2 linked regions of the Methylorubrum extorquens genome follow. The protein of the gene in region 2 interacts with the protein of the main gene of each other region in a pairwise test. Links are inferred from orthologs where the notes say so. Each region holds a gene or a part of one and is shown on either strand. Other genes may lie near its edges.

Region 1 (14,957 bases), 1.2 Mb from region 2 along the record:
TCAGCGCGGGTGCAGCATCTGACGCTCGACGCGCGCCTTCAGGCGAGCCTCGAGGCACTGGCGACCGAGCGCGCGACTGCCGCCGGCCCGGCGCTCTCCGCCGCGATCCTCGCCCTCGACAACCGCACCGGCGCGGTGCTCGCCCATGTCGGCAGCGCCGGCTACCTCAACGCTGCCCGCGCGGGTGCCGTCGATGCCACGCAGGCAGTGCGCTCGCCGGGCTCGGCCTTGAAGCCGTTCATCTACGCGCTCGCCTTCGAGGACGGGCTCGCCCACCCGGAAACGCTGCTCGACGACCGCCCGGCGCGCTTTGCCGCGAGCTACGCCCCGGAAAACTTCGACATGGGGTATCGCGGCACGGTGACGGCGCGGGTCGCACTCCAGCAATCGCTGAACCTGCCCGCGGTCGAGCTTCTGGAGGCGGTCGGCGCCGCCCGCTTCATCGCGCGGCTGCGGGGCGCCGGCGCGACGATCCTGCTACCGCGCGACACGGCGCCGGGCCTGCCCGTGGCGCTCGGCGGCCTCGGCATCACGCTCACCGACCTCGCCCGGCTCTATGCGGGGCTCGCCCGAGGGGGCAGCGTGCCGGCGCTGGTCCGGCGCCTCGACGGTCCCGCCGCCGCGCCCGAGCCGGAGCGGCGCATCGCCGACCCGGTGGCGGCCTGGTACGTCGCCGACACCCTGCGCGGCGCTCCGCCCCCGGAGAACGCCCTGCCCGGCCGGATCAGCTTCAAGACCGGCACCTCCTACGGCTACCGCGACGCCTGGGCGGTGGGGTTCGATGCCCGCGTGACGATCGCCGTCTGGATCGGCCGCCCGGACGGCGCCTCGGTGCCGGGGCTCGTCGGGCGTGCCCAAGCCGCGCCGATCCTGTTCGATGCCTTCGCCCGGTTCGGCGGCGAGCCGGAGGCCCTCCCCCGGCCCCGCGACGCGCTGGTCGTCGCGACCATGGCCCTGCCCCCGCCCCTGCGCCACATCCGCCGGGATGCCCCAAAAACTTTCGCCGCGACGCTCGGCGTGCCCCTCAAGATCGCCTACCCGCCGGACGGCGCCCGGGTCGATCTTGGTTTGAGTGAGGGCGCGCAGGCCCGCCTCGCCCTCAAAGCCCTGGGCGGCCAGCCGCCGCTGACCTGGATGGTCGATGGCCTGCCGGTCGCGGAGGCGATGCGCCGGCAGTCGGAATGGAGCCCGGAGGGGGCAGGCTTCGCCCGGATTTCGGTGATGGATGCGGCGGGCGCCAGCGACAGCGTGGTGGTACGGCTGGAATAGCGACTGGCGTTTTTTTGGTGCGGCCTCACACGTGACTCTTCCAGCCTCCGCTTTAGGTGAAGCGTCTGCGAGGCAACGTCCTCCCCCATCCAGGGGCCCAAGTCCGGGACGGCCCGGCTCATGCGCCCCATGAGGTTGCCGTGGCCTGGATCGTTCTTGTCGTTGCCGGTTTGCTGGAGGTCGTCTGGGCCTTCTCGATGAAGCAGTCGGAGGGGTTCTCGCGCCTCTGGCCCAGCGTCATCACCCTCGTGACCATGGCCTTGAGCTTCGGTTGCCTCGCCTGGGCGATGCGCAGCCTGCCGCTCGGCACCGCCTACACGATCTGGACAGGCATCGGTGCCGTCGGCGCCTTCATCGTCGGCATCGCCTTTCTCGGCGAGGCGATGAACGCCACCCGCATCGTGGCGGCGCTGCTGATCGTCGGCGGCCTCGTGCTGATGAAGCTATCGAGCACGGCCTGACGCTTCAGGCCGCTCCCTCCCCGCACCCCGGAAACACCGCGAACACATCCTCGCGCACCCGGTCGAGGATGCGCCGGTAGGCCGGCTCGCAGGCCATCCCGGTGGTGATGCGCCCGTACTGCGCACCCTCCGCCAGCGCCCCGCGCTCCGGCACCAGGGCGAGCGGGGCCGCGGCCGGGGTGAGCTGGGTGCCGCGGCCGGAGAACAGGGTCGTCAGGATGCCGAACATCTCGCCCTGGATCGTCGGGCGTCCGAGCACGGCGAGGCGGTACTGCCCCTGGAAGTTGGTGACGAGGTAGATCTGGCCCGATTGGTTCGGCACCGAGACGGTGCCGGATTGCGCGAACGGCGCGTCGAGCCGCTCGGCCTCGCGGAAGACGAGCCGGGCGCTGTCGGCGTCCCAAGCGATCTCGGTGCGGTAGGCGAAGATCGCCCCCGCCTGCCCGAAGGAGGGGCGCAGCGTCAGGTAGCGCCCGGTCAGGAAGGCCACCGCCTCGCGGGTGTAGGAGCCGAACTCCTCCGGCGCGTGGCGCGCCTTCTCCGCAATCGCGAGGGGCAGCACGGTGGTTTGCACCCTTAGGGGAAGGCCCAGCGCCTCCTCCAGGCGCAGCGTGGTCGCCAGGGTGAAGGGCCGGCGGCCCGACAGCGCCTTCTCGAGGGTCGAGATGCTGATGCGGGCCGCGTCCGCGAGCGCCTGCCGGGACATGCGGCGGCGGGCCAGCGCCTCACGCACGGCGTCCGCGATGGCGCGGCTCTGCCCGTCGGGCAGTTCGGTCTCGGGGTGATCGGCCTCGATCAGCGACATGGCGTGCGGTTCCGGACGGATCCGCACAGAACCGCACAGGTGAGGGAGGCGTCAAGGCTCGGTGACCGCATCCGCCTCCACCAGCAAGCGCTCCGGCCCCGGCGTCACCGCGTCGAGCGGCCAGCAGGTGGCGAGCACGAGGCGGCGGCCCGGCGCGGCCGGATCGAGGCCGGATGCGTCCCAGCGCACGACCCGTTTCCCGGTGACGCGGAAGCGGACGCTGACGCGATCGCGGCGCACCACTTCGATGAGATCACCGATGGAGAGCCGTCCGAGACTACGGAACTGGGTGTCGCGGTGGGCGGCATAGACCGCCGTTCCCGGTTCGCCCGCCTCCGGCGTGCTCTCGACATGGCCGGGCCCGAAGGCCAGCGCCTGCCCGCTCGAACCGGCGAGCACCACGTAATGCTCGCCGAGCCGCGGGAAGCCGATGCGGGCGACCGGCACCGTATCGGCCCAGGGCCAGGGAGGGACGGCCACGCCCTCGGCCAGGGTGCGGGCGAAGGCGCGCTCCAGCAGCACCTGCGCCAGGGCGGCCTTGGCCGGAATCCAGGCCGCCTGCGCCAGCAGAACCAAGCCGGCCGCGACGAGCAGGAAGGCCGGAAGGGCGGCGAGGCCCCTCCGGCCCGAGCACCACGGTGCGGCGCCCTGTTGTGCGCACCCGCTCACGCTGCGAGCCGGCGGCGGGAGAGGAGGAGACCGAGCGCCAGCAGCAGCGCCCCGAGCCATGCGCGGATCTCGAAATCCGTGGCGGTCTGCGGCAGCGCCACCGCCTGCGCGGCGGCCATCTGCGTGGCCGAGGCCGCGGCGCGGCGCTGGCGCGGCGGCGGGGGAAGCTGCGGAGCCTCGTCCTGCGTGCCGAACACCGTCTCGAAGTCCCAGCCGGCCGGCAGGTTAAGCGGCAGTTCGGTGCTGGCAAGGCGCATCCCGGCCGGCCGGCGCGGGGTAGCGTCCACCGCCACGAGCGAGGTCAGGCGGGTCGTCAGCCCGTGGTCGAGAGCCAGCCGCAGGATCGCCGCGTCGGCCGCCTCCGGCGAGAGCCCGCCGGTCAGCCGCGCGGTCTCGGCCTCGGCGATCTTCGCACGCGCCCAGAGCTTGCCGATGCCGGTTCCCTCCTGCGCCGCATCGAGGTGCAGAAGCGTCTGCCAGGGTTGGCCGCCGATCCGGCCGGTGAGGGTCAGGGTGCCGCGGGCCTGCCCCATCCGGGCCGAGAGGGTGAGCGGCTCGCCCCGGTACAGGTCGGGCAGGCGGGCCGGCGTCACGTCGATGCCGGGCTCGGAGAAGGTCGCGGTCAGGTCGGTGACGGCGGGACTCTCCAGCTTCACCAACAGGGCGCGCATCCGCTCGGTCACCTGATCGGGCGTGTCGATCTGGGTGAAGCTGCCCTGCCCGAGTTCGGCGGCGTGGCGCATCAGGTAGCCGTTCGGGGCCGAGCCGATGCCGACCATGAACAGCCGCGAGCGCCCGCGCTCCGTCGCGATGGCCGAGAAGATCTGCGCCTCGTTGCCGATGGCGCCGTCGGTGAGGAACACGACCTGGCGCAGGCGCGCCGTCTCCTCCGGCGTCGCGTCCCGCAAGGCGGCCTGGAGCGGCGCCAGCATCTCCGTGCCGCCGCTCGCCTGGAGTCCCGCCACGAAGCTTTTGGCGCGCGCCAGATGGTGCGCGTCGGCGGCCACCAGATCCGGGAACAGCGTGTCGAAGCTGTGATCGAAGCGGATCACGTTGAAGCGGTCATTTGCGCCCAGCCGGTCGAGGCCGATCAGCAGGCCCGCCTTGGCCTGGCGCATCGAGGCGCCGCCCATGGAGCCGGAATTATCGATGACGAACACCACGTCGCGAGGGACGGTTGCGGCCGGGCTCGCGGTCTCCGGCGGGGTCACCACGGCGAGCACCGCCTCAGCCCCCGCGACCCGCTCGCGGAACAGGCCGACCGAGGGCGCCTCGCCGGGGGCGGCGGTCCAGGTCAGCTCGAAATCGCGGTCGGTGGCGGTGGCGCCGTCGGCGAGCGTGATGCGGCGCTCGTTTCCGGACACTTCCTCGACGCGGATTGCGTGGGTCGCGCTGCGCACTTGGCCCAGGGCAAAGCCGGCCTTGAGAGCGATGGTGAGCGTCAGCGGGTTGATCGGCGCGTGGCGGGCCGGGTCGAGCACCGGGGCCGCGATCGTTTCGCGATCCGGAACGGGATCGGCGGCGGGGGCCCGCTCGACGACGGAGGTCACCGCCGGGGGCGCGGGGCTGTAGCGCGGGGCGACGACGGTCGGCAGGCGCAGGGCGTAGGTGCCGGCGGAGGACCGCACCGGCTGCTGGTACTCGATCTGCACCAGCACGGTCTCGCCGGGGCCGATATTGGCGACCGCATTGGTGAATAGGTTGGGACGCTGCTGCTCGGTGAGCGCGGCGGCCTTGCCCTCGGCCTTCGCTGCCTCGTAGACGCGCCGCGCCGCCTCGCGCTCGCGGATGTCGGCGACGATGACCCGGTCGCCGACCACGAGCTTCATCGTATCAACCGCCGCATCCTCCGGCAGCGGGAACAGGTAGGTGCCCTCGACCCATTCAGTGGTCGTGTTGCGGAAGGCCTGGGTGATCGTCGCCCGCGCCGTCGGGCCGCTTACGGTGATCGCGGCATCCGCCTTCAGGCGGGGCGCCTCGACGGGCGCCCCGCCCTCGAAGCGCAGCAACAGCGTGCCGCTGCCGTCCTGTGCCCTCGAATCCTGTGCCCTTGCCGGCGCAATGCCGGCAACGAGCGCGAGCAACAGGGCGATCAGCGGCCCGAGCAGCAGGTTGCGCGTCAGGCCGGGAGCCGGGTGCGCGAGCGGCGAGTGTGGCAGCGGGGAGTGGGGAAGCGAGAGCATGGAAGCCTCCATCGGCGGATGCCGGCGCGGCGGCCGGTTCCTGCCAAGGCTCCTCCAGTGGGTGCCGCGCTGCCACGGGACGCTTCGCCCACCTTCGGCCCCGCTCCGCACCCGGGCGGCGCGCGATGTCCGGAAAGCGGCGCCATTCGCCGCTTACTGTGACGCTTCGTCCGGATCGGTGCGGAAGATCGGGCGCGGCGTCACGGCCGCTTCCCGCGGCGCGGGATCCGCCTACATCGGGGCGATGTCCCGCTCGACCCCGCCCTCCGCCACCCGCATCGTCTGCATCCGCCACGGCGAATCGACCTTCAACGCGCATCACGAGGCGACGGGGCGCGACCCCGGCCACATCGATGCGCGCCTGTCCGAGCGCGGCCACGCGCAGGTTGCCGCGGCCCGGATGGCGCTGCGCGGTATCCCCTTCGAACTCGTCGTCACCTCGCCGCTGACCCGGGCGCTCCAGACCACTGCCGGGATCTTCTCCGATCACCCGGCCGGGCCCGACGTGCTGGTGGAGGTGCTCCACCGCGAATGCCAGGAGAGCAGTTGCGACATCGGCCGGGCGGCCTCGGTGCTGGCGCAGGAATTTCCGGCCTTCCAAGTCGGCCATCTTCCCGAGACGTGGTGGTACGCGGACGGCGAGGCCGGGCCCGAGGGCTGGCACGTCGAGCCGCGGATGCTGTTCGACCAGCGCGTCTCTGGGTTTCGCGACTGGCTGCGGGCGCGGCCGGAGCGGACCATCGCGGTCGTCGGCCACTGCACCTTCTTCTACCACCTGACCGGGCGCTGGCTCGCCAACTGCGAGGCGCTCGACGTCGACCTCACGGCGGAGCCGCGCCCGCGCGCCTACGGCTGAACGCTGGCCCGCGCCGCTTCCAGACGCGCATGCGCGGACATCAGGTCGATTTCCGGCGCCTGCCGGCCGATCCGAAGCGCCGCGTCGAGGAGGCCGAGCGCGGCCCGCCACGTCCCCTCCGCGAAGGGGGCCGCCCCCTCCGCCACCTCGGCGGCGCTGCGCGGGTCGTCGAAGGCGCGCAACGCCGCCGTGGCGGTGCGCGACACGGCGGAGGCGCGCGCACCCACGATCCAGGCGTGGCGGCCGGCGGCGGCGTAAGACAGCGCACCGCCCTGCATCTCGGCGGTGCGGAGCACGACCATGGCCGCCCCCGCATCGGAGGCCGTCTCGCAGCGTGCGGCGAGCGCCGGCAATCCGGCTGCATCAAGGAGCGGCGGCAGGATGCGGCGGGCGCTCTCGAGCGCCAGGAAGGTGGTGCGGGCAGCCTCGACCGCAGGCGCATCCGCCGAGCCGGAGAGCCGCAGCACGAACGCCATCAGCCCCTGCCGCGCGGCCTCCGGCATGGCGTCGTTGAGACCGAGCGCGTAGGCCGCAAGCGGGCGCGAGAAGCACGGCGGACACTGGTCGCTCGCGGTGATCGCCCGGTAGGGCAGCCCCGCCGCGACCATCGCCGCCTCGTTGATGCAGGTGCCCCCGTCCGGTCCGGGGAAGGCGTGCGAGCCCTTCAGGAGCCGCCAGTTGAGGAGGGGCGCGAAGACGTCGAGGGCGTGGTGTTCGCTCAAGCAGGGCTCCTCCCGATCCGGGAGAAGCTTGCACGGCTGCGTGGGCCTTGGCGAGAGGGCTGTCAAAAGCATCGTCTTTTCCCGAAAGCCGGCGGCCACCTTTCGGGACGATGCTTTAGCCACCCAGGCCGGAGGCTACACCCGACAGCATGGCGAGCCCGAGCACCAGCACAAAAGCCCCGGCCAGCAATTCGAGCCCGCCGACCGCCAGCGCGCCAGCCTGCCCACGCCCGCCCGCAAGCCGCAGCGCCAGGGCCTTGGCGAACACCGCAAGGCTTGCGAGCGCTCCGGTGGTGAGCGCGGTGCCGAACGCCATGGCGAAGGTCGCGGCGATGCCGGCGGCGAGCAGGCCTTGCGCAGCGCAGAACACGAGGATCAGCACCGCCCCGGCGCAGGGGCGCGAGCCCGCGGCGAGCACCACGCCGGCCCGTTCGCGCCAGCCGCCGAGCCGGTCGAGGGCGGCGGCATCGGTCAGGTGGGTATGGCCGCAGCCGGGGCCGCACGCCTCGGGCGGCGCATCGGTGGCGAGGCCGGCGAGCCGCCCGGCCTTACGCCACGTCACCGCGGCGCCGAGCGCCGCCACGAGGGCAAAGCTCACGGTCTCGATCAGGGTGCCGGCCCGCGTCATCCCGGCAGCGGTCGTGTTGAGGACGAGGACGCCGACGAGCACGATGGCGATGGCGACACAAGCCTGGAGCAGGGCTGCGGCAGCGCTCAGGGCGAAGCCGCGCCGCAGCGTGCGCTCGCCCGCCACGATGTAGCCGGCGATCACCGCCTTGCCGTGGCCTGGCCCGGCGGCGTGGAACACGCCGTAGGCAAAGCCCATCACGATCAGCGGCATCCAGGGGCCGCCGGCCTTCAGCGCCGTCACGGCCGCGCGAAGGTTGCTGGAGAAATTGGACTGCACCGCGAGCAGCCAGCCGCCGAGCCCGGTCGTCGCGGGCGCGGCTTCGCGGAAGCCGATGCCGAAGGGCGAGCGCGGCGGCGGCGCGGCGACGGGGCCGAGCGCCCAGGCGATACCGGCGAGGAGAGCGCCAGCCGCCACGACCGCCCCGGCAGCGAGTGCCAGCCGCAGCGGCCACCGCCCGCCCGCCAGACCCGCGGGGCGCAGGGCGGCGGTCAGGGACATGCGACGATGGCCCGGTTGGCGAACTGCTCGCCGTAATTCGAGGCGGCGGTCAGTGCCTCGAACATCGCCTCGGTCATCGACTGGCCGGCGGAGGCCACCGTCGGTTCGGTGTTCTTCGCCCGCGTCACGGTCATGCTGCAGCCGGGGGCGGCACCGGCGAGGCGCATCGCGTCGGCCCCGTCGGCGAGGCTGAAGGCGATGAAGTAGGTCGGATCGTAGACCTCGACCGCCGCGACGCCCTTGCCCTGCACGGCGGGAGTCTTCAGCGGCAGCAGGAAGCTCAGGGTGAGCCGGCCGCCCTCCATCGCCATGCGCGCCTCCTGCGGCTCGGCGAAGCCTTGCTCCTTGCCGGCCACCTTGAGCTTCGTGAAGTAGGCGAACTCGGCGAGGTTGCCTGCATGCTCCGTGGCCGAGCCCTGAAGCTCCTCGGGCGAGACCTTGCCATCGCCGTTGGCGTCCAGCCCCTGCGTCAGGAAGGCGGTGTATTCGGGATCGAAGGTCCAGGCATGACGGATGCCGGTGACGCGGCCCGCCTCGTAGGAGAGTTCGGCCTTGGCCGTGATCCAGACATGGGGGTGGGCCCAGGCCGAGCTCACGGTCGCGAGGCTGGCGACGAGGCCGAGCGCGGCGGCGAGGGCGCGATATCGGAGAGAGGCGGCGATCGGCATGGCGCTCGGGGGAGGCTCGCGGCAGGTCGGCGGTGACGACGATGGGCCGGATCCTGCCCGCCCGATCGGGCGAAAGCAGGGCGCCGGGGCGCCTCTGCCGACCCCCTTGCGCTTACGGCCGCTTGAGCAGCGCCTCGACCTCGGCTTCCTCCGCCTTGGACAGACCCGCTACCCGTGTCGGCGGGCGGCGGCGCGACAGACGCCAGATACCGAAGGCGCCGAGACCCACCGCGAGCAGCGGGCTCAGCCACAGCAGCAGCGTATGCCAACCGAAGACGGGGCGCAGCAGCACGAACTCGCCGTAGCGGGCCACGACGTAATCGATGACCTGACCGTTGCTGTCGCCCTCCTTGAGCCGCTCGCGCACCAGCACGCGCAGATCCTTGGCGAGCGGCGCGTCGGAATCGTCGATCGACTGGTTCTGGCAGACGAGGCAGCGCAGGCCCTCCGAGATGTGCCGCGCCCGCGCCTCCATGGCGGGATCCTTCAGCACCTCGTTCGGCTGCACCGCGAGGGCAGGGAGCGCGGCGAGGCTCAAGCCGAGCGCGGCGATCGTGGAGCGGAGGTGGGTCATTCGGCGGGCACCGCGGCGGGCGGCAGCTTGGCGCGCGCCTTGACGGGGGCGCCGACGCGCATGCGCCGGTCGGTGAGCGAGAGGCCGCCGCCGGCCGCCATGATGAGCGAACCGATCCAGATCAGCAGCACCAGCGGCTTGTAGTAGAGACGCATGCCGATCGAGCCGTCGGGCATCACCTCGCCGAGGCTGGCGTAGATCTGGCTGACGCCGACCGTCTTCAGGCCGGATTCGGTCACCGTCATCCGGCGGGACGGGTAGAAGCGCTTTCCGGTCTCGGTCGTGCCCACGTAGTCGCCCGCGCGGTTGCGCAGCGTCAGGAAGGCGGTGGTCTCCTCGTAGTTCTCGCCCTTGGTCGGGCCGACACGGTCGAGGGTGGCGACGTAGGGGCCGGAGGCGACCTGGCCGCCCGGCCGGATCGTGGCCAGCCCCTCCGTCGCCCAACCCTGCCCGGCGATGCCGAGCACGACGACGCCGACGCCGGCATGGGCCAGAGCCGTGCCCCAGGCCGAGCGCGGCAGGCCGATCGCCCGGCGCCAAGTGGTGCCAAGATCGCGCGTCCGGTTGTGGCCATAGCCGCGAGCGCGCGCCCAGATCTCAAGGACCGACCCGATGATGAGGTAGGCGCCGAAGCCCAGGCCGACCGGTGCCATGACCGGGCCGCCCCAGGCCAGAGCCGCCGCGCCGAGCGCGACGACGAGGGCCACCGCGAAGGCGGCGAGCAGGCGCTGCGCGGCGGCGGCGGCATCCCCCCGCTTCCATGCCAGCGCCTGCCCGAACGGCACGATCACGAGGAGCGGCAGCGCTAGCGGGATGAAGGTCCAGTTGAAGAAGGGCGGGCCGACCGAGATCTTCTCGCCCGTCAGCATCTCCAGCAGCAGCGGGTAGAGCGTGCCGACGAACACCGTGGCGCAGGCGGCGACGAGGAACAGGTTGTTCATCACCAGAGCGCCCTCGCGGGAGATCGGCGCGAACAGGCCGCCCTGGCGCAAGCTCGGCGCCCGCCACGCGAACAGGGTCAGCGCGCCGCCGATGAACAGCGCGAGGATCGCGAGGATGAACACGCCGCGGCTCGGATCGGAAGCGAAGCTGTGCACCGAGGTGAGCAGCCCCGAGCGGACGATGAAGGTGCCGACCAGCGAGAGCGAGAAGGTGAGGATGGCGAGCAGGACCGTCCAGACCTTGAGCGCGTCGCGCTTTTCCATGACGACGATGGAGTGCAACAGCGCCGTGCCGGCGATCCAGGGCATCAGCGAGGCGTTCTCGACCGGATCCCAGAACCACCAGCCGCCCCAGCCGAGTTCGTAATAGGCCCAGTACGAGCCCATGGCGATGCCAAGCGTCAGGAAGCTCCAGGCGATCAGGGCCCAGGGCCGCACCGCCCGCGCCCAGACGGCATCGATGCGCCCCTCGATCAAGGCGGCGACGGCGAAGGCGAAGGTCACCGAGAAGCCGACATAGCCGAGATAGAGCAGCGGCGGATGGATCGCGAGGCCGAAATCCTGCAGCAGCGGGTTGAGGTCGTTGCCCTCCAGCGGCGCCGGCGCGACGCGGGCGAAGGGATTCGAGGTCGTGATGATGAACAGCACGAACACGAAGGTAATGCTCGCCTGAACCATCAGCGCGTTGGTGCGCAGCACCGGTGGCACGGAGGTCTTGGCGGTGGCGACCCAGGCGCCGAACAAAGCGAGGATCAGCACCCAGAGGAGCATCGAGCCCTCGTGGTTCCCCCAGACGCCGGAGATCTTGTAGATCAAGGGCTTGGCGGTGTGCGAGTTCTCGACGACGTTCTGGACCGAGAAGTCCGACGTCACGTGCGCGTAGGTCAGCGCGCAGAAGGCGAACAGGATGCAGGCGAAGGTGCCGAGCGCGGCGGGCCCCGCCACCTCGCGCAACGCCCCGTCGCCCGAGCGGGCGGCCCAAGCGGGCATCACCGCCTGCACCAGGGAGAGCGCCAGCGCGAGCGCCAGCGCGTAATGGCCGATTTCGACGATCACCGGCAGTTCCCTCGCGCGGTTTCGGTCCGGACGGTCATGGAATCTTTCACCGCTCGCTGCGCTGGCCCAGGGTGGCGTCGGCCGTCTCGGGCTTCGCCGCGTCCTTGGGGGCTTCCTTGCCCCCGCCTTCCTGCCAGCGTCCCTGCGCCTTCAGGGCGTCGGCGACCTCGCGGGGCATGTAATTCTCGTCGTGCTTGGCCAGCACCGTGTCGGCCCGGAACACGCCGCCGACATCGAGCGTGCCCTCGGCGACGATGCCCTGGCCCTCGCGGAACAGGTCCGGCAGCAGGCCGCGATACTGTACGGGAACCGTGGCGTTGGTGTCCGTCACCGCGAATTCGACGTTCTGATCGGGCCCGCGCTTCACCGAGCCGTCCTTGACGAGGCCGCCGAGGCGGAAGCGGGTGCCCGGCGCCACACCCTGCGCCGCCACATCGGCGGGGGAGCGGAAGAACACGATCGAGCCGCTCATCGCCGACAGGATCAGCCCGAGCGCCAGGGCCAGCACGGCGCCGCAGGCGGCGATGAGGATCAGGCGGCGGCTCTTGCGGGTCACGACGGTTCCGTCCCGGTTCGTCGGCTTCTTCTCGTTCCTTCAGGCTTGAAGGCCTGATGGTGGTCCGACGTCTGCTGAGGATCAAGAGACCGGTTTCGGCCCGCCCGCCCGCGGGGTCAAGGTTGAACGGGCGGGACCGATTGTCAGGGGCGGCCTTCCGCTACGGTTGAGCCGGTGTCAGACCGAGTTCCTTGCCGAGCGCATCGAGGCGTTCCACGGCGTTCGGGTTGGCGGCGAGCGCCATCCTGGCCCGGTCGAGGGCCCGGGCTGCGGCGGCCCGATCGCCGATCACGCCGTAGGAGCGCACGAGCCGCATCCACTCGTCGGCGCTGCCGCCCTTGGCGGCGAGCCGCCGGTCGAGGCTCGCGACCATACCGCGGATCGCCGCCTCGCGCTCGGCCGGCGGCATCGCTCGGATCGCGGTGGCGGCGTCGGGCTCCGCCGCATTCTTCTCGCCGGACTTTTCGCCGTTCTCTGCCTTCGGCGGGGGTGCCCCGGCCCCGGCGAGGCCGAGTTCGTGGGCCTGCGCATCGAAACGCGCCTGCGCCTCCTTATCGTCGGGAAACGCCTTGCGCCCGCGCTCCAGCGCATCGAGCGCCTTGTCGCGCTCGCCGAGCACCGCGTGGGAGCGCACGAGGCGCAGCCACTCGTCGGCGCTGCCGCCCTGCTTGGCCAAGCGCCGCTCCAGCCCCTCGACCATGCCGCGAATCGCGTCGATCCGCTCCGAGGGGGGCAGAGCCTGGATGTTGCCGCCCGGCCCGGCCACCGGCGCCTCGGACATCGCGCCTTCCTTGGCGGCGTCCTTGACGCCCTCCCCGGCTTCTCCTCCGGCCTTCGGCGCGGCCATGGTCTCACCCTTCAGCCGGGCGAGGTTCTCGCGCACCGTCGGCAGCCAGGGTGCGTCCGCGGGGGCGGAGGCCGCCATCGCTTCCAGCCGCCGCACGGCGCCGGCTACGTCGCCGGACTGCTCGTCGCCGCGGGCGAGATAGAACTGGGGCTTGGCCGCCTTCGGGTCGGCGGCGAGCGCCCGGCCCAGCACCTTGCGCGCCTCCGGCGAGACCGTGCCGTCGGCGGCCGCGACCAGGGCCTCGCCCCAATCGGACAGAGCCTGGGCGTCCTCGCCCTTGAGGCGGACCAGCGCCGCGTAGGCGCGGGCCGCGTCGTCGAACCGACCCAGCCGCATGTAGACGGGGCCGAGCACGCTCCAGCCGCGGACGTCGTCCGGGTGGTTGGCGAGCCGTGCCTCGATCTGGCCGATGGCGGTCATCAGATCCTGCGCGCCGGCCCGCGTCGCCTTGCGGTCGGCGTCGGTCTGCGAGGGGAGGTTCGGCGAGCCGTAGAGGCCGTAGACGACGAGCGCGACGAGGGGGATCGTCGAGAGCGCGAAGGCGGAGGCCGCCCGGCGCTGGCGCAGATGCGGCTCGGCGATCGGCGCAGGCCCCGACCCGTCCGCCTGCTCCTCGCGGCTCGCTCGCAGCAACCGGCGTGCGGCCTCGGCGCGCGCTGCCTCGGCCTCCGCCGGGGCGATGAGGCCGCGGCCGAGATCGCGCTCGATCTCGGCGAGTTGATCCTCGTAGAAGCCGGTCTCGGTGGCGAGCCCGTTGCCGCCCTCCGCCTCCGGCCCGACCCCGTGCCGGCGGCGGCGCGACATCGGCCAAAGCAGCGCGAACACGGCTGCGCCGGTCATGGCCGCCAGGATGAACCAGATCGCCGTCATCAGACCCAAAGTTTTTAAGCTCGGCCCCGTGTAGAGCCCGAGCGGGGCCCGCACGACATCGCCCCGAAGTGACACGTCGTCACGCGCGAGCGAAGCAGGGCCATAGCACAGACGTGCCGATGCGTAACCTTCGCGAAGGCCGCCACCACTCAGCGTTGTCCGCCCCCCGCGGGGGCGTCGCCCGGCACCTCGATCACCGCGCGCAGGCCGCCGAGGGAAGCCGCCTCGAGGCGAAAGCGGCCGCGGTAGAGCGTGGCGAGATCCGCCACGATCGACAGGCCGAGGCCGGAGCCCGGCTTGGTCTCGTCGAGGCGGCGGCCGCGCTTGAGCACCGCCGCGCGATCCTCCTCCGGCAAGCCCGGCCCGTCATCCTCCACCGCCACGAGGAGGTGGGGATAGTCGTGCTCGGCCGTCGGCGCGGCGGAGATCGAGACCCGGCCCGTGGCCCATTTCGAGGCGTTGTCGACGAGGTTGCCGATCATCTCCTCGAAATCCTGCTTCTCGCCGCGGAAGCGCAGGCCCGGCGGGACGTGGACCTCGTAGGCGATGTCCTTGTCGCGGTAGATCTTGCCGAAGGTGCGGACCAAGCCGGCCAGCGCCGGCTCGACCTCCGTCGAGGTGCCGAGGGTGCCGGCGAGCGCGGCGGCCCGCGCCCGGTCGAGGTGGTAGTTCACCTGATCGCGCATCACCGCCGCCTGCTCGCGGATCTTTTCCGACAGCTCCGGCGGGGCCTCGCTGCCGCCGGCCTCGTTGACGATGATCGAGAGCGGGGTCTTCAGCGCGTGGGCGAGGTTGCCGACCTGAGTGCGGGCGCGCTCCAGGATCTCGCGGTTGGTCTCGATGAGCAGGTTGATCTCACCCGCCAGCGGGGCGATGTCGCGCGGATACTCGCCGTCGATCCGGTCGGCCTCGCCCCGGCGGATCGAGCCGAGCGCCGTGCGCAGCTTGCGCAACGGCGCGAGGCCGAAGCGGATCTGCAGCAGCGCGGTGGCCGCAAGCGAGAAGCCGAGCAGGCCGAAGGTCATGAACAGCGAGAAGCGGAAGCGCTCGACGTCGTTGACGATCTCATCCGCCGGCCCGGCCACCCGCACGGTGTAGCGCCCGTCGGCGCCGACATCGACGTCGCGCTCGACGATGCGCAGGCTGCGGTCGTCCTGGCCCCGGCCGTAGCCCTGGCGGATCTGCCCGATGGTCGCGGTGCCGGCCTGATCGGGCCCTTTCAGCGGCACGCCGACGAGCGAGCGCGAGGTGCGCAGATCCCGCGGCTTCGCGTCGGGCCGCCCGACCTGCCAGTACCAGCCGGACAGCGGCAGGTCGAAGCGCGGATCGCCGAGCGAGAAGGAGCGTGTCT
Region 2 (14,791 bases):
GGAGGCGCTCGGCGCGCTGGGCGGCACACGCACGATCATCATGATTGCCCATCGTCTGACCTCGCTGCGCCGGGCCGATACGGTCCACGTCGTCGAAGACGGACGGATCGTCGCCTCGGGGCCGCCCTCGCAGGTGATCGCGGAGCCGAGCGCTTCGCCCTCTCCCGAGAGCGCCGTCGTGGCGCCGGCCCGGTAGCGGTCCCGCCCCGGCCCGGCTATCGCTCTGAATCAAATCAGACGCGTGCGGGGGGGGCAAGGGCAATGGACGGGACGGTCGAGATCCGTACGGATGACGGCAGTACGGCAAGGATCGCGCTGCACGGCGCCGAGCCGGTCTCCTGGCAGGTCGAAGGCCGCGAATATCTGTGGAATGGCGATCCGGAACACTGGAACCGGCATGCGCCCTGGCTCTTTCCCGTCGTCGGTGCGTCAGCCGACGGCAGCGTTCAGGTGGATGGCCGGCGCTACCCGATGGCCCAGCACGGCTTTGCCCGCGATCTTCCTTTCGCGGTCGTCAGCCAAAGCGCGGACGCGGTTTCCCTGCGGCTGACCGACAGCGAGGCCACGCGGGCGCAGTACCCCTTCCCGTTCCAGCTGACGATCGACGCTCGCATCGCAGCCAAGACGCTGGCCTTCGATATCCGGGTCGAAAATCCGGGCGAGACCGCCCTGCCCTATGGCCTCGGCTTCCACCCCGCCTTTCCCTGGCCTTTCGCCGGGGGCGAGCGTCGCGCCGATGGCGGCTACGCGGTTCTGTTCGAGGAGGCGGAGCGACCGTTCGTCCCGGAGGTCGGCGCGGGCGGGCTGCTGGTGCGTAGCGAGCGGGAACTGACCCTGGACGGCGCCCGCCTCGACCTCGATCCGGAGTTGTTCACCGAGGCCCTGGTCTTCCTCAACGCGCGGAGCCGGGCGATGCGCTTCGTGTCGCCGAGCGGGCGAGCCATCGCCATGCGGATGGAAGACTTTCCCCATCTCGCGGTCTGGACCAAGCCGACGGCGCCATTCCTGTCGCTTGAAGCCTGGACCGGACACGCCGACTGGGCCGGCTTCGAAGGCGCCTTGGAGGACCGCGATTCGCAGCGCCTGCTGGCGCCGGGCGCAACCGCCCGGCACGGGATCGCACTGGCGATCGAGGGGTGAGCCTGTAAGGTCGACCCCGACTCGGCTCAGTCGACGGCGATGATGACGTCGGAACTCTTGATCACGGCATAGGCTTCGCCGCCGACCTTGAGCCCGAGCGAATCGACCGACTCGTTGGTGATGGCCGAGGTGATGACCTGACCGTTGGCGATCTCGATCTTCACATGGGCCGTGGTCGAGCCCTTCTCGACCGACACGACCTTGCCCTTGAGGACGTTGCGCGCGCTGAGCTTCATCGACGGGTGTCTCCGCTGTTGAGATGGCCCTCCCTGCCCCAGCGGCAGCCGGCCGGCAAGCGGAGACCATCCGCTCTCCCCTCACGCTTCGGGTAAGCCGTTCTCGCCGGGGTCAGCCTCGTCGGAGACGCGGCGACGGCAACCCCATTCGGCCAGCCTCGCGTTCATGTCGTCGAGAACGAAGTGGCGGGCGCTATCATGGTCGTAGCCCTCGTCGAGGAGGTCGTCGTATTCGGTGAAAGTGTGCCGGGTGAACGCCGTCAGGGCGAGCCACGCTGCGGTTTCCGGCACAGCACCGCGTAGACCGGGGCTGCGCAACGCCCGGTCCAGTACCGCCTCCGCCTCGAAATCCGGAAGACGCGGCGCGAGACGGGTCAAGGCCTCGGTCAGGACGGCGCGGCGATCCGTTGGCGGCACTGCATCGCTCGGACGGTTCGGTCTCCCTGCCCTCTTCATGCGACGGCCCCCCATTGGTCCCGAAAACGAAAAAGGGCGGAGCCTCGCGGCCCCACCCTCTTTTTCGCGCTGGATATCGAGCGATTAACGCTTCGAGAACTGGAAGCTGCGGCGAGCCTTCTTGCGACCGTACTTCTTGCGCTCGACGACGCGCGGGTCGCGGGTCAGGAAGCCTTCGCGCTTGAGCGAGGAGCGCAGCTCCGGCTCGTAGTAGGTCAGAGCCTTGGAAAGCCCGTGGCGCACGGCGCCAGCCTGACCGGAGAGACCGCCACCCTTCACCGTGACGGTGATGTCGTACTGATCGACACGGGACACGATCTCCAGCGGCTGGCGCAGAATCATGCGCAGCACGGGACGGGCGAAGTAGGTCTCGACCGGACGGCCGTTGACGACCACGGTGCCGTTGCCGGGCTTGATCCAGACGCGGGCGACCGCGTCCTTACGCTTGCCGGTCGCGTAGGCGCGGCCCTGAGCGTCCAGCTTCTGAACGTGGACGGGCGCCTCGTTCTCGGGGTTGCTCGTCTGGGTGTTCGCCCGATTGAGGTCGGCGAGAGACTGAAGGGTCGCCATGATCAAGCGCTCACGTTCTTACGGTTGAGGGAGCCGACGTCGAGCGCCTGCGGCTGCTGGGCCTCGTGGGGATGCGCGGCACCCTTGTAGACGCGCAGGTGGCCGAGGATCTGGCGGAAGAGCGGGCCGCGCGGCAGCATGCGCTCGACGGCCTTCTCGACCACGCGCTCGGGGAACCGGCCCTCGAGGATGAACTTGGCCGAGCGCTCCTTGATGCCGCCCGGATAGCCCGTGTGGTGGTAGTAGACCTTCTGGTCGTACTTGCGGCCGGTGAACTTCACCTTGTCCGCATTGATGACGATGACGTGGTCGCCGCAATCGACGTGGGGCGTGTAGGCGGGCTTATGCTTGCCGCGCAGACGCATCGCCACGATCGAAGCGAGACGGCCCACGACGAGGCCCTCGGCGTCGATCACGACCCACTTCTTGTCGACGTCGGCGGGCTTCAGCGAAGTGGTCTTCATGGCCGATTCCCGTGCCGGTGACGTTGGAAATAAGGCGCCGCCGCGTCGGGTGAGGACGCAGCGGCGTACAGCCGGGTCACTAGGGGGATTCGGTGTTCGCGTCAAGGCAGACGGTGAGCGCCCTGCGGAGAAAAACGCAATCCCTAGAAGGCTTTTGCAGCTGTGGTATCAAGATACCTCATGTCGTTTGCCGTGACGGCTTTCGCAACTCGCCAGTCGACGCCCGGCCGAGAACGAAAAAGCCCGCCGCGGACGAAGCCGGGCGGGCGGAGTTTGGAGATTCGTCCAGGCTTGCCTGGAACATATGTTTGACGATCGATAATGCCGTTTAATCCGCCTCACACGAAATAAATTTCATACCGCGCTCGGCCGACCGGATTCGCCGGGTAAGCCGTCGATGATGAGGCGTTTCGTTCAGGCCGCGCCGGCATGCGGAGCCGGCTCCTCCGTCGAAATCGCCTCGACCGTACGCTCCATCGGCTCCGGACCTCCGTCGGCGCGATCGATGCGGATCTCCATACCGGTCGGCTGCATGTCACCGTAGGGCGTGGAGAAGGCGATTTCGGCCGCATCCCGTCCGATCCCGATGCGCACGAGACCGTCGAGATGGGCTTGGCGCGTTGCGTCGAACAGCCACCAGCGCCCTTCGAGATAGGCCTCGAACACGGCGTGGAAGTCGCCCGGCACGAGGCCGTAGGCATAGCAGCTCACGAACCGGGCCGGGATGCCGAGGCCGCGGCAGAAGGCGGTGCCGAGATGGGCGAAGTCGCGGCACACGCCGGCGCGCATCAGCAGGCTCTCGTCGGCCGTGGTCTCGCCATCGCTCGCGCCGCGCCGGTAGGCGATGTTGTCGTGGATCCAGTTGCAGATCGCATTGACCCGTTGATGGCCCTTCGGAAGGCCGCCGAACTCGGCCTGGGCGAAGGCGGCGAGCCGGTCCGACGAGACGAAGCGGCTCGGCAGGAGGAAGGGGAGGATGTCGAGGGGGAGTTCGGAGACGGGCGTCTCGGAGATCGTCGCCGGGTCGGCCCGCACGACGGTCAGTTCCACCTCGGCATTGTACTCGAGCGAGAACGGTCCGGGCTGCACGTTGACGCCGAGATAGCGGTTCTTGAGGTCCGGCGTGACGTAGACGCGCCGTGCCGGGTCCGGCGCCAGGGTCAGGCTTTCGCTGGCGATTTCGAGGCTTTTCAGCTTCGCGACTTCGACGTTGAAGATGAAGGTGGTAGGCGCCTTGACCTCGTAGGCAAGACTGCAACCGAGCTTGAATCGCACGGGGACGGCTCCGAACTTTCCAAGAAGACGCCCCGATCGAGCGAGGCGTTTTGCCGCAAACGCGCAGAGGTCCGTTCGGCTCCGCTTTCAGTCTGCTTGTTTTTTTTGCGCTGCAGCAGAAGCACGGTCAGCGAGCGCACGCCTTGCGCCCCGTGAATCAGCACGCCCTCGATGTCGGCGGTGGCGGATGGGCCGGTATGGAGCACGGCATAGGCCGCCTGTCCGAAGTCCGGACGCTTGTAGGCGGCCTGGATGTTCACGAGGATGTCGGCGGGGTCGAGCAGCACGATCAGGTGCTGGGCGAGATAGGCGACCGCGTTCACGATCAGGTCGTCTTGCGTAAACAACACCGAGCCGGTCTCGGCGACGCCGAAGCGGGCCCGTACCACCGCCACGTCGACATCGTTGACCTCGGTCGGCCCAGCGACAGCGGCGAGGTCGCGGTTCCCTGAGAACTCCGGCACGGCGGAGGCGATCACCGCCGCCCCGTCCAGGCGCGACCGCACCGGGGCGAAGGGATCGGACGGGCTGCCCGCACGCTCGACACGCCCGCCCATCCTGCCCAGACGCTCGGCGAACTCGGCGACGAGATCGTCCCCCACCAGGGGTGCGAAGGTCGGCACGTCGGGCAACGGAAACGAGCCGGCCGGGCGGTTGGCCTTGAGCCGGCCGAGGATGGCCTCGCGGGCGCTCACGCGTCGCCCCCCGTCTTCATCCGGTTCTGGCGGTACCACGCGTGGAAGCTCTGGCGCGGCGCATGGGGCATCTCGCGCTTCTTCCCCCAGGTGTTGGCCGGGTTGTAGACGGCAAAGCGCGGCAGGACGCGCAGGGCCGAATCGGCGGTCTGGATCGCGGCGCGGTACGCGGCCGGACGGCTCAGCACGGCGCCCGCTGCCTTCATCATGCCCTGCTTCAGCAGCGGGATCTGGTGTTCCTCGGCCAGCACCTTGCGCCACGCGAAGATCTGCTCGTGGATGTTGATCTTCACCGGGCAGACGTTGGTGCAGGAGCCGTTCATGGTCGAGGAGAACGGCAGGGTCGAGTATTTCCGCTTGTTGAAGGTCGGATCGATGATGAGCCCGATCGGCCCGGAATAGGTGGCGCCGTAGGAGAGGCCACCGCTGCGCCGGTAGACCGGGCAGGTGTTCATACAGGCGCCGCAGCGGATGCATTTGAGCGAGGTCCAGAACTCCTCCATCGCCAGCCGCTCGGAGCGGCCGTTATCGACCAGCACCATGTGCATCTCGGTGCCCGGCCGCGGCCCGCGGAAATGCGAGGTGTATTGGGTGATCGGCGAGCCGAGGGCCGAGCGCGACAGCAGACGGATGAACACGCCGAGATGTTCGACCCGCGGGATGATCTTCTCGATGCCGATGGAGTGGATCTGCAAGGGCGGCACGTTGCCGGAGAGGTCGGCATTGCCCTCGTTGGTGCAGGTGACCACCGTGCCGGTCTCGGCGATGGCGAAGTTGCAGCCGGTGAGGCCGGCATCGGCCTTGAGGATCAGCGGGCGCGTCGTCTCGCGCTGGCTCTCGGCGAGGTAGTGGGCGTCGTCGTTGTCGGGATCGGTGCCGAGCGTCCGGGCGAACACCTCGGCGACATCAAGGCGGGTCTTGTGAACCGCCGGCATCACGACGTGGCTCGGCTCCTCGTCATCGAGCTGCTGGATGCGCTCGCCGAGATCGGTCTCGATCACGTCGATGTCGTGGGCCGCCATGAAGTGACGGAAGCCGCACTCCTCGGTCAGCATCGACTTCGACTTCACCAGCGACTTGGCGCCATGCTTGCGCAGGATGTCGAGGACGATGCGGTTGTGCTCCGCCCCGTCCTCGGCCCAGTGGACATGGACGCCGTTGGCCTTTGCAGCCGCCTCGAACTGTTCGAGGTAGTGGTCGAGATGGGTGAGCGTGTGCGTCTTGATCTGCGAGGCGATCTCGCGAAGCTCTTCCCATTCGGGAATGCCGTGGGCGGCGACATCGCGCTTGCGGCGCACGTCCCAGAGGCGCTCGTCATGAGCCTTCTGATGCATCGGCGCGGCGAGGAAGCGCTCGGCAGCCTCCGCCTGATCGATCGGCCGGTTGCCGCGCACCTTGGCGCCGCGCGGTTGCGGCTCGCGGGGAGCGTCGGCGCGGATCGGCTTGGAAGCGGCTTCCGCGTGCTGGAGCCGCTCGCCGCCGGGCCCGCGCTCGCTCTCGTCGGAGGGGGCGCGCACCTCGGGGTGGAGCACATCCTCGGTCTGGCGCGGGGTCAGGTCGTCGGCGCTCATGCGGCGGCTCCGTTCAGCACCTGGGCGATGTGGATGTATTTCAGCGGTACGCCGAGGCGCTCGGCGCAGCCCTTCTGATGCATCAGGCAGGAAGAATCGGCCGAGACCACATATTCAGCGCCGGCGCGAGCCTGATCGGTCACCTTGTCGTAGCCCATCTTGGCCGAGACCGCGGGCTCGAACACCGAGAAGGTACCGCCAAAACCGCAGCACTCGTCGGGCCGGGTCAGATCGACGATCTCGACCCCCTTCACCTTCTTCAGAAGGTTGAGCGGCTTGGAGAAGAACGGCCGGTTCAGCTCGGACGGCCGTGCATGGCCGATGCCGCGCAGCGCGTTGCAGTTCGAATGGTAGGCAACCTTGTGCGGGAACTCCGCCCAGGGAAGATCCTCGATCTTGAGCACGTCGTGCAGGAACTCGACGAGTTCGAACGTCCGGGCCCGCACATGCTTGACCTCGTCGGTCTGCGGGATGGCGGTGAGGTGTTCGCGCACCTGATGCACGCAGGAGCCGGACGGTGCGACGACGTAGTCGAACCCGGAAAAATTCCTGACGAACAGCGCCTCTGTCGCGGCGGCCTCCCCATGACAGCCGGTATTGGTCATCGGCTGGCCGCAGCAAGTCTGATCGTAAGGGTATTCGACCGTCAGGCCGAAGCGCTCCAACAGTTCCAGCGTGGCGATGCCGACCTCGGGCTCGAAGGCATCGACGTAGCAGGGGACGAACAGTCCGATCCGCATGGCGCTCTTCTGATGGTGATTTCAGACGGTTGCACCGCTTAACCACCTTGGAACGGTTTCAAGCGGACAGGGGCTGCATACGCCTCCGCCCCCCGGTTTCCAAGCGCGCGCCCTTGTCTTGGTCAGTTGGTCACGGGGGCAGTCCGTCCGGCGGCGCGGATGCGCTCCAGCACGCTCGCGTAATTTTCCGGCGTCAGAATGCCGACGAGCTTGTCGCGGATCCGGCCGTCGGGACCGATGATGAAAGTTTCCGGTACGCCGTAGACGCCGAGGTCGATTCCCGCCCGGCCGCTCGCGTCGTTACCGACCGCCGCGAAGGGGAGACCGTTGCGCTCCAGCCAGCGCCGACCGGCATCGCCCGGATCCTTGTAGTCGATGCCGACGAGGCGAAGGCCGGGCTCCTGCGCGAGCCGCATCAGCATCGGATGCTCGATCTGGCAGGGGGCGCACCACGAAGCGAAGATGTTGAGGACGGTCACCTGCCCCTTGAGGTCCGCACTCGACAAACCGGGCACCGGCCGGCCGGCGGCCTGAAGGCCCGGCACAGGCTCCAGCGCGAAAGCGGGGACCGGCTTGCCGATCAGCGCCGAGGGCAGCGCCGCAGGATCGGCGCCCGAGCGCAGCCGGACCAGGAAGGTGACGGCCAAGATGGCGAAGACCAGCACCGGCAGCAGCGCGAGGAGCGAGCGGCGGGGGCGTTCGCCGGTGCCGGGTGGGGTCGCTTGCGGGGCCTGCGCGCTCACGAGCGACCTCCCCGCTCGTCCTGCAGCTCGGCGAGCGCGCGGCGCTGCGCCCGCCCGTCCCACCAGCCGTTGAGGGCCAGGGCGCCGAGCACCAGGGCCGCGAAGCCATAGGAACCGACGATGAAGGGGGCGTAAGGTCCGAATTCCATGGCGGGTCTCAGAGTGATCGTCCCATCGATCGACTTAGATCGCTTGGCCCACGGGAAGGGTCGTCGCGGCGCGGGTCGTCGGTGCAGCGTCCTGCACGCCGGCATCGAGCCGCTCCGCCTGCCGGATCAGCAGGGTGCGCACCCGGCGGCGGTAGATCTCGGTGCGCATCGCCTGAAGGTGCAGCGTCACGCCGAGCAGGGTCATCGCCAGCACCATCTCGAGCAGCGGGTAGAGCATCGAGGAATCGATGGACGAGCCGCCCATGCGCAGGATCGAGGCCGGTTGATGCAGCGTCGACCACCAGTTCACCGAGAACTTGATGATCGGCAGGTTCACCGCGCCGACCAGCGTCAGGATGGAGACCGCGCGCGCTGCCCGGCTCGGATCCTCGATGGTCCGCCACAGGGCGATGATGCCGCAATAGATCAGGAACAGCACCAGCATCGAGGTCAGGCGCGCGTCCCAGACCCAGTAGGTGCCCCACATCGGCTTGCCCCAGAGCGAGCCGGTGACAAGGCAGATCAGGGTGAAGGCCGCACCGATCGGCGCGGCGGCGCGCTGCGACACGTCGGCGAGCGGATGGCGCCAGACCATCGTACCGATCGCGGAGAGCGTCATCGCGCCATAAAAGCCCATGCCGAGGAGCGCGGCCGGGACGTGGACGTACATGATCCGGACGGTGTCGCCCTGCTGGTAGTCGGGCGGCACGACGAAGAACGTCAGGTACAGCCCGGCGGCGACGAGCAGGACCGAAGCCGCTGCGAGCCAGGGCAAGGCCACACCCGACCAGCGCAGGAAGTGGCCCGGATGGGCGAGGCGGTTCCAGAGAGCGGTCCACATGGAAGCCTCCATACCGCCGAGTGCGCTGCAGCGGCAATGCGCGCCGACGTCCCGCCCGGTGCCTGCCTTTCGAGTCGGCGTGGTGCGAAACATTTGTGCAGCGCGATACTGGAACGCGTGATAGTCCGGAGACTTAATTATTAATCCCGCTCAAACTTTATTTTTCGGGATTGAAGATCGAAGTTACGAGCTGTCGCATGCTGATCAGGACTGGTTACGAGATTACCTTCGAGACTGATGCTGCAACGCCAATGTCGCTGCTCCTCAGCCTCCACCCCTCCCGCCAGGGCGACCTGCGCAGCCCGGAGGCCATCGTCTTCGATCCGCCGATTTCGCAGCGGCAGATGCTCGATTCGTTCGGCAACGTCTGTACCCGAATCGTCGCGCCGCCCGGCCGCCTTACGATCTCGGCAGACCTCTTGGTCGCCGATACGGGCCTGCCCGATGCGGCCGCGCCGGAGGCCGCCCAGATTCCGGTGGAGGACCTGCCCGACGAGGTCATGCTCTACCTTATGGCGAGCCGCTACTGCGACACCGATAAACTGGTCGGGATCGCATGGCCGCTCTTCGGCCAGACGCCGGAAGGGTGGGCGCGGGTGCAGGCCATCGTCGATTATGTGCACCAGCGCATCCGTTTCGACTACCAGAAGGCGGATGCCACACGCTCGGCCTTCGACGGCTATCAGCAGCAGGTCGGCGTCTGCCGCGATTTCGCACATCTCGCCATCGCGTTCTGCCGTTGCATGAACATTCCGGCGCGCTATTGCACGGGCTATCTCGGCGACATCGGTGTGCCGCCGGTTGCCGATCCGATGGACTTTTCGGCATGGTTCGAGGTCTATCTCGGCGGTCGCTGGTACACCTTCGATGCCCGCCACAACACGCCGCGGATCGGACGCATCGTCATGGCGCGCGGTCGCGACGCGACGGATTGCGCGATTTCCACAAGCTTCGGCGCCGCGCGGTTGATCAATTTCACGGTTCACACCGATGAAGTTGCGGACGGGACAAAGACCGATCTGATGCAGGCCGCCTAACCCTACGCCATCACCTGATCGGCCACCGCCTCCGCTAGTGAGAGCGAGGAGGTCAGTCCCGGACTCTCGATCCCGAAGAATTGAACCAAGCCGGGCAGACCGTGTTCGCCCGGTCCGTCGATGCGAAAATCTGCCGCCGGCTCGCCGGGACCGCTGAGCTTCGGCCTGATGCCGGCATAATCCGGCATCAGTCGCCCGTCCGGCAGGCCGGGCCAGTATCGCCGGATTGCCGCCTCGAAGCGGTCGGCGCGTCCCGGATCGACTGCGTAATCGAGCGCGTCCACCCATTCGACATCGGGACCGAACCGCATGCGCCCGGCCAGATCCAGCGTCAGGTGGATCCCGAGGCCGCCCTCGACCGGGGCCGGGTAGATCAGCCGCGTGAACGCCGGCCGGCCGCTGCATCCAAAATAGCTGCCCTTGGCCAGAACCTGCCGGGGGATATCCTCCGACGCGACCCCGTCGATCCGGCGGGCGAGGGCCTGGGCGCCGAGGCCCGCGGCGTTGATGAGACAATCGACCCTCAGGACGTCCGGCGCCTCGCCGCCGAAGCGGACCTCCCAGCGCCCATCTCGGCGCCGAGCCGCTTCGATGGGGGTATTCAACGCCAGCACGCCGCCTGCATCCTCGAGATCGCCGAGGAACGCCAGCATCAGGGCGTGGCTGTCGATGATGCCGGTGGCGGGGGAATGGAGCGCGGCGACGCAGGACAAAGCGGGTTCGAGGGCGACCGCCTCGGCGCGCTCGAGCCAGGTCAGGTCTTCAACGCCGTTCGCAACGCCGCGGGACAGGATCGTTTCGAGCGCCGGACACTCCGCCTCATGCGTCGCCACGATCAGCTTGCCGCAGATTCGGTAGGGTACGCCGTGGCTCTCGCAGAAATCGACGACGCGGCGGCGTCCTTCGACGCAGTGGCGGGCGCGCAGCGAGCCGGGGGGATAATACATCCCGCCGTGGATCACCTCCGAACTGCGGGCGGACACGCCAGTGCCGATCGCCTCGGCCGCCTCCGCCACGATCACGGACGCGCCGCGCTGCGCGAGGGCCCGCGCGATCGCCAGCCCCACCACCCCTGCCCCGACGACGAGCGCCTCCATGCCTGCGGCCTGCCTCACGAACGTTCGGGCCGCCGCACCGTCACAAGGGTCGGCGGCCTCCGGAGAAACAAGCCTTCGGCCAAGCCCCGGATCAGCTTGCTCGTCTCAGTTCTTGCTGTCGAGCGGGCGCCCGAGGAGACGGGCGAACTCGGCTTCGATCTCCTCCACCGAGAAGGGGTTCTGACCCCCGGCGGTGGGCTCGGGCGGTTCGGGCTTCGACGGTTCCGGCTTGGACGGTTCCGGCTTGGACGGCTCAGGCCTTGAAGGCTCGGGTCTTGCGGGCTCGGGTCTTGGCGGCTCCGCCTTCAGAGGTTCGGATTTTGCCGCCTCCGGCTTCGGCGGCGCCACGAACGGAGGGGGTGCGACGGGCTTGGCCGGCGCCGCGGGCTTTGGCTCGGGCCGGGGGCGCGCCGGGACCGGGGCGGGAGGCGGCTCCGGCTGAGCCGGTGCAGCCTGCGGTGGCGGTGCGGCGGCAGCCGGCGGAGCCGCCATCGCCGCAGCGACTGGATCGGGCGCCGGCTCGGGCGGCTTCGAGGCCGGAGGCGGCGGCGTAACCGCGGATGAGGGCCGCTTCAGCGCCACCTGAAGCTGCCGGGCCATGTCCGAGAGAACGGCCGGATCGACCGACCGCGGCCCGCGACCGGCCATGACCGGCGCCTCCGGCACAGGTTCCGGCACCGGCTCGGTTGCCGCGGATTCCGGCCGAGCGGGGCGCTCGGTTGAGACCTCGGGGCGGGGAGAGACCACCGGCGGCGCCGTGCGCCGCATCAGCCGGCTGACCGGCGAGACCGGCCGCGCAGGGGCGTCGGCCGGCAGGACTTCAGGCTCGAACAGGCCGGGATCGAGGGGCGGTGCCCGGTCGATGGCAGGCTGGGGACCGGACACCGCCGAGGGGACCACCTCCGGCATGGCGAAGGTCGGCGGCATCGGGGAATCGAGGAAGGGATCGGTGCGCGGCTCCAGCGCGGGATCGTTCAGGCCGGCCTCGCCGCCGGGCCGGACGCTCCCGTCCGGCGCGTAGCGGGCGCCCGCGCCGCGCTGGATATGGCGCTCGATCACCACATCGTTGGGGCCGCCGACCAGCAGCAGGTGCTCCACGTTGTCCCGCCGCAGCAGGATGAGTTGGCGCTGCCGGTCGAGCTCGTAGATGTCAACGATGCCGAGCCGCGGCTGGCGTCCGCGCTGGCCCGCGCTCGCCGACAGCGTGAGCCCCCGCCCGGACAGCCGCATGAACAGCAGCGCCGCGATCAGGAACAGCACCAGGATGACGAGGAAGATCACCAGGAACTGCAAGGCGTAGGAGCCCTCGGAACTGAAGAACGCTTGCAAGACCCGCGTCTTTCTAAGTCGGGGCTCCGACGCCGCCGCGCGACGTCCGGCGGTGACCGAAGCCGGCGGGAGACGCAATCTCGGCCCCACGCATTACACGCCCCGATTATCGCCGCCGCTTAGCGCTCCGGCAACGTATGTTGACACTCCGTTAACAACTCGGTGCCGCCGGCCGCGGCCATTCCACCATCCGCGGCGACGTTGCCTCACGGGTACCCGGCAGGTTTTGCCCGGTTAACGGCTCTTTAACCATGTGAGCGGCAGATTCTGCCGGGTTCGGACCTGTGGCTCTCCGAAATCCATCGCCAGCCGCGCCGACCCCGAGGCACCATGTCGCTCACCGACCTGCCCCTGCTCGGCATGCTGCGCACCCGGATGCAGTGGCATCAGGCCCGCCAGGCACTGCTCGCCGAGAACGTTGCCAACGCCGACATGCCGGGCTTTCGCCCGCGCGATCTCGCCGAGCCGTCCGCGGCCTCGGTGAAACTCGCGACGCCGCTCGGGGCCTCGGTCGGCGGCGACGGGATCGCCCGCACCGATTCCACGCATATCGGGATGACGGCGAGCACCGGACCGAACGCCGATCCGCGCCGCTTCAAAGGCTTCGAGGTCCGCCCCTCCGGCAACGGGGTGAACCTGGAGGAAGAGATGATGAAGGCCGGCGACAATCAATCCGATTACCAACTCGTCGCCTCGCTCTACCAGAAGAGCCTCGACGCCCTGAAAATCGCCGTCGGCAAGCGCTGACATCGCTCGCTGACATCGTTGAACGGGGATCGGTCATGGATTTCTTGAAGAGCCTCGGCATCGCCGCCTCGGGCTTGAAGGCGCAGTCCGGCCGGATGCGCATCATCGCCGAGAACATCGCCAACGCCGATTCGACCGCCCAGACCGCGGGCGGCGATCCCTATCGGCGCAAGATCCCGACCTTCACCAGCCGCTTCGACAACGAACTGAACGCCAGCGTCGTCGAGGCCGGCCGGGTGCGGCGCGATCCGACGCCGTTCCGCACCAAGCACGATCCCGGCAACCCGGCGGCGGATGCCCGCGGCGAGGTGCGCCTGCCCAACGTCAACGGGCTGATCGAGAACATGGACATGCGCGAGGCCCAACGCTCCTACGAGGCCAACCTCAACATGGTGACCGCCACCCGGCGGATGATCTCCCGCACCCTCGAGATCCTGAAGGCGTAGCCCCGATGACGACCTCCGCCTTCGCAGCCGGTGCCTACGGCAACGCCCAAAGCCTCGCCCGTCCCGGTGCCGCCAAACCCGTCCAAGGCATGGCCCAGGGCCTGACCGCACCGAGCGGCTTCACCGGCTTCCTGCAGCAGAGCCTCGACAACGTCGCCCAATCCGGGGCGCAGGCCGACCGCGCCGCCCTCTCGGCGGCCACCGGCAAGGCCAACGTTGTGGACGTAGTGACGGCGGTGGCCGAGAGCGAAACCGCCCTCCAGACCCTCGTCGCCGTGCGCGACCGCGTGATCTCCGCCTACGAAGAAATCATGCGGATGCCGATCTGATTCCGTTCTGGTTTCCCCTCTCCCCGCGCGCGGGGAGAGGCCGGCTTGTACCTCGTTGTGCGGGCCGGGAGCGGAGGCGAAGCGGGAGCGAGGGTGAGGGGGCGCCTCAGCAAGAGGCTCCTATGGAAACGCCCCCTCACCCTCGGCTGCCGCCTTGCTTCGGCGACGACGAGGTCGCCGAAGCCCTCTCCCCGCAAGCGGGGAGAGGGGATGCTGCCGACGCCCCCCCCAGATTAAAGACGAACTCCCATGACCGGTCTCGCCATCCTCGACATCGCCCGCGACGGCATCTTCGTCTTCCTGAAGGTGGCGGGTCCCATGATGATCGTCGCCCTCGTCGTTGGCCTGATCGTTTCGCTGTTCCAGGCTCTGACGCAAATTCAGGAGCAGACGCTCATCTACGTGCCGAAGATCGTCGCGGTGTTCGGCGTGATGCTCCTGATGCTGCCCTTCATTGGCGACGCCATGGCCGCCTACATGGCCCGGATCGCTGCTCGGATCGCGGCGGGCGGATGATGCGGCGGCAGCGGCAGCCGGCCCAAGCGTGTAGGATGGGACGGCATGACCACGCCGCTCGACCTGCTGCTGCCCGGCCTCGCGGCGGCCTTCCTCATCACCTTCGCCCGGGTCGGCACGCTGATGATGCTGATGCCGGGATTGGGCGAGCAGCTCATTGCGGGCCGCCTGCGGCTCGCCCTCGCCTTGCTCGTGACCCTGGTGCTGTTCCCGACCGTGCGCCCGATGCTGCCGACGGGCAATGCGGCGCTGGCAGCCCCCTCCCTGATCGGGCTGCTGATCGGCGAGATCCTGATCGGGCTGATGCTGGGTCTGTGCGTGCGCATGATCGTCGCCGCGCTCCAGACGGCGGGCGTAGTGATCTCGCAACAGCTCGGCCTGTCCTATGCCATGACCGTCGATCCGACGAT

Evidence for each region.
Region 1: the proteins of J2W78_RS16020 (region 2) and ccmE interact in binary tests that used the Escherichia coli proteins (3 or more experiments, as listed by UniProt). The link is inferred for Methylorubrum extorquens from one-to-one orthologs.

Annotation. Positions count from the first base shown.
Region 1 is NZ_JALJXF010000001.1:4,613,085-4,628,041, reverse strand. What follows is about bases 10,135-13,132. They hold ccmE (cytochrome c maturation protein CcmE), read right to left. Parts: upstream 11,890-13,132; coding sequence 11,380-11,889; downstream 10,135-11,379. Other genes in these bases: ccmI (c-type cytochrome biogenesis protein CcmI), read right to left, coding at 12,050-13,132; J2W78_RS21585 (heme lyase CcmF/NrfE family subunit), read right to left, coding at 10,135-11,333. Outside these bases: pbpC (penicillin-binding protein 1C), read left to right, coding at 1-1,269; quaternary ammonium compound efflux SMR transporter SugE, read left to right, coding at 1,410-1,730; J2W78_RS21625 (helix-turn-helix domain-containing protein), read right to left, coding at 1,735-2,535; J2W78_RS21620 (class GN sortase), read right to left, coding at 2,587-3,204; J2W78_RS21615 (marine proteobacterial sortase target protein), read right to left, coding at 3,201-5,387; J2W78_RS21610 (histidine phosphatase family protein), read left to right, coding at 5,632-6,243; J2W78_RS21605 (hypothetical protein), read right to left, coding at 6,234-6,965; J2W78_RS21600 (nickel/cobalt transporter), read right to left, coding at 7,081-8,094; J2W78_RS21595 (DUF1007 family protein), read right to left, coding at 8,085-8,762; J2W78_RS21590 (cytochrome c-type biogenesis protein), read right to left, coding at 8,875-9,336; more of J2W78_RS21585, read right to left, coding at 9,333-10,134; more of ccmI, read right to left, coding at 13,133-13,606; J2W78_RS21570 (ATP-binding protein), read right to left, coding at 13,756-14,957. UniProt on the Escherichia coli protein: Heme chaperone required for the biogenesis of c-type cytochromes. Transiently binds heme delivered by CcmC and transfers the heme to apo-cytochromes in a process facilitated by CcmF and CcmH.
Region 2 is NZ_JALJXF010000001.1:3,374,784-3,389,574, forward strand. What follows is about bases 6,978-9,809. They hold J2W78_RS16020 (heme ABC transporter permease), read right to left. Parts: upstream 8,881-9,809; coding sequence 8,074-8,880; downstream 6,978-8,073. Other genes in these bases: J2W78_RS16005 ((Fe-S)-binding protein), read right to left, coding at 6,978-7,147; J2W78_RS16010 (DsbE family thiol:disulfide interchange protein), read right to left, coding at 7,270-7,890; ccmD (heme exporter protein CcmD), read right to left, coding at 7,887-8,039; J2W78_RS16025 (transglutaminase-like domain-containing protein), read left to right, coding at 9,078-9,809. In the rest of the region: J2W78_RS15960 (ABC transporter ATP-binding protein), read left to right, coding at 1-196; J2W78_RS15965 (aldose 1-epimerase family protein), read left to right, coding at 262-1,140; J2W78_RS15970 (TOBE domain-containing protein), read right to left, coding at 1,167-1,376; J2W78_RS15975 (DUF2293 domain-containing protein), read right to left, coding at 1,458-1,832; rpsI (30S ribosomal protein S9), read right to left, coding at 1,917-2,402; rplM (50S ribosomal protein L13), read right to left, coding at 2,405-2,866; J2W78_RS15990 (transglutaminase-like domain-containing protein), read right to left, coding at 3,281-4,141; J2W78_RS16000 (lactate utilization protein B), read right to left, coding at 4,833-6,407; more of J2W78_RS16005, read right to left, coding at 6,404-6,977; more of J2W78_RS16025, read left to right, coding at 9,810-9,917; J2W78_RS16030 (NAD(P)/FAD-dependent oxidoreductase), read right to left, coding at 9,920-11,014; J2W78_RS16035 (hypothetical protein), read right to left, coding at 11,120-12,343; flagellar basal body rod protein FlgB, read left to right, coding at 12,674-13,090; flagellar basal body rod protein FlgC, read left to right, coding at 13,126-13,536; flagellar hook-basal body complex protein FliE, read left to right, coding at 13,542-13,865; flagellar biosynthesis protein FliQ, read left to right, coding at 14,115-14,381; flagellar biosynthetic protein FliR, read left to right, coding at 14,427-14,791. UniProt on the Escherichia coli protein: Required for the export of heme to the periplasm for the biogenesis of c-type cytochromes.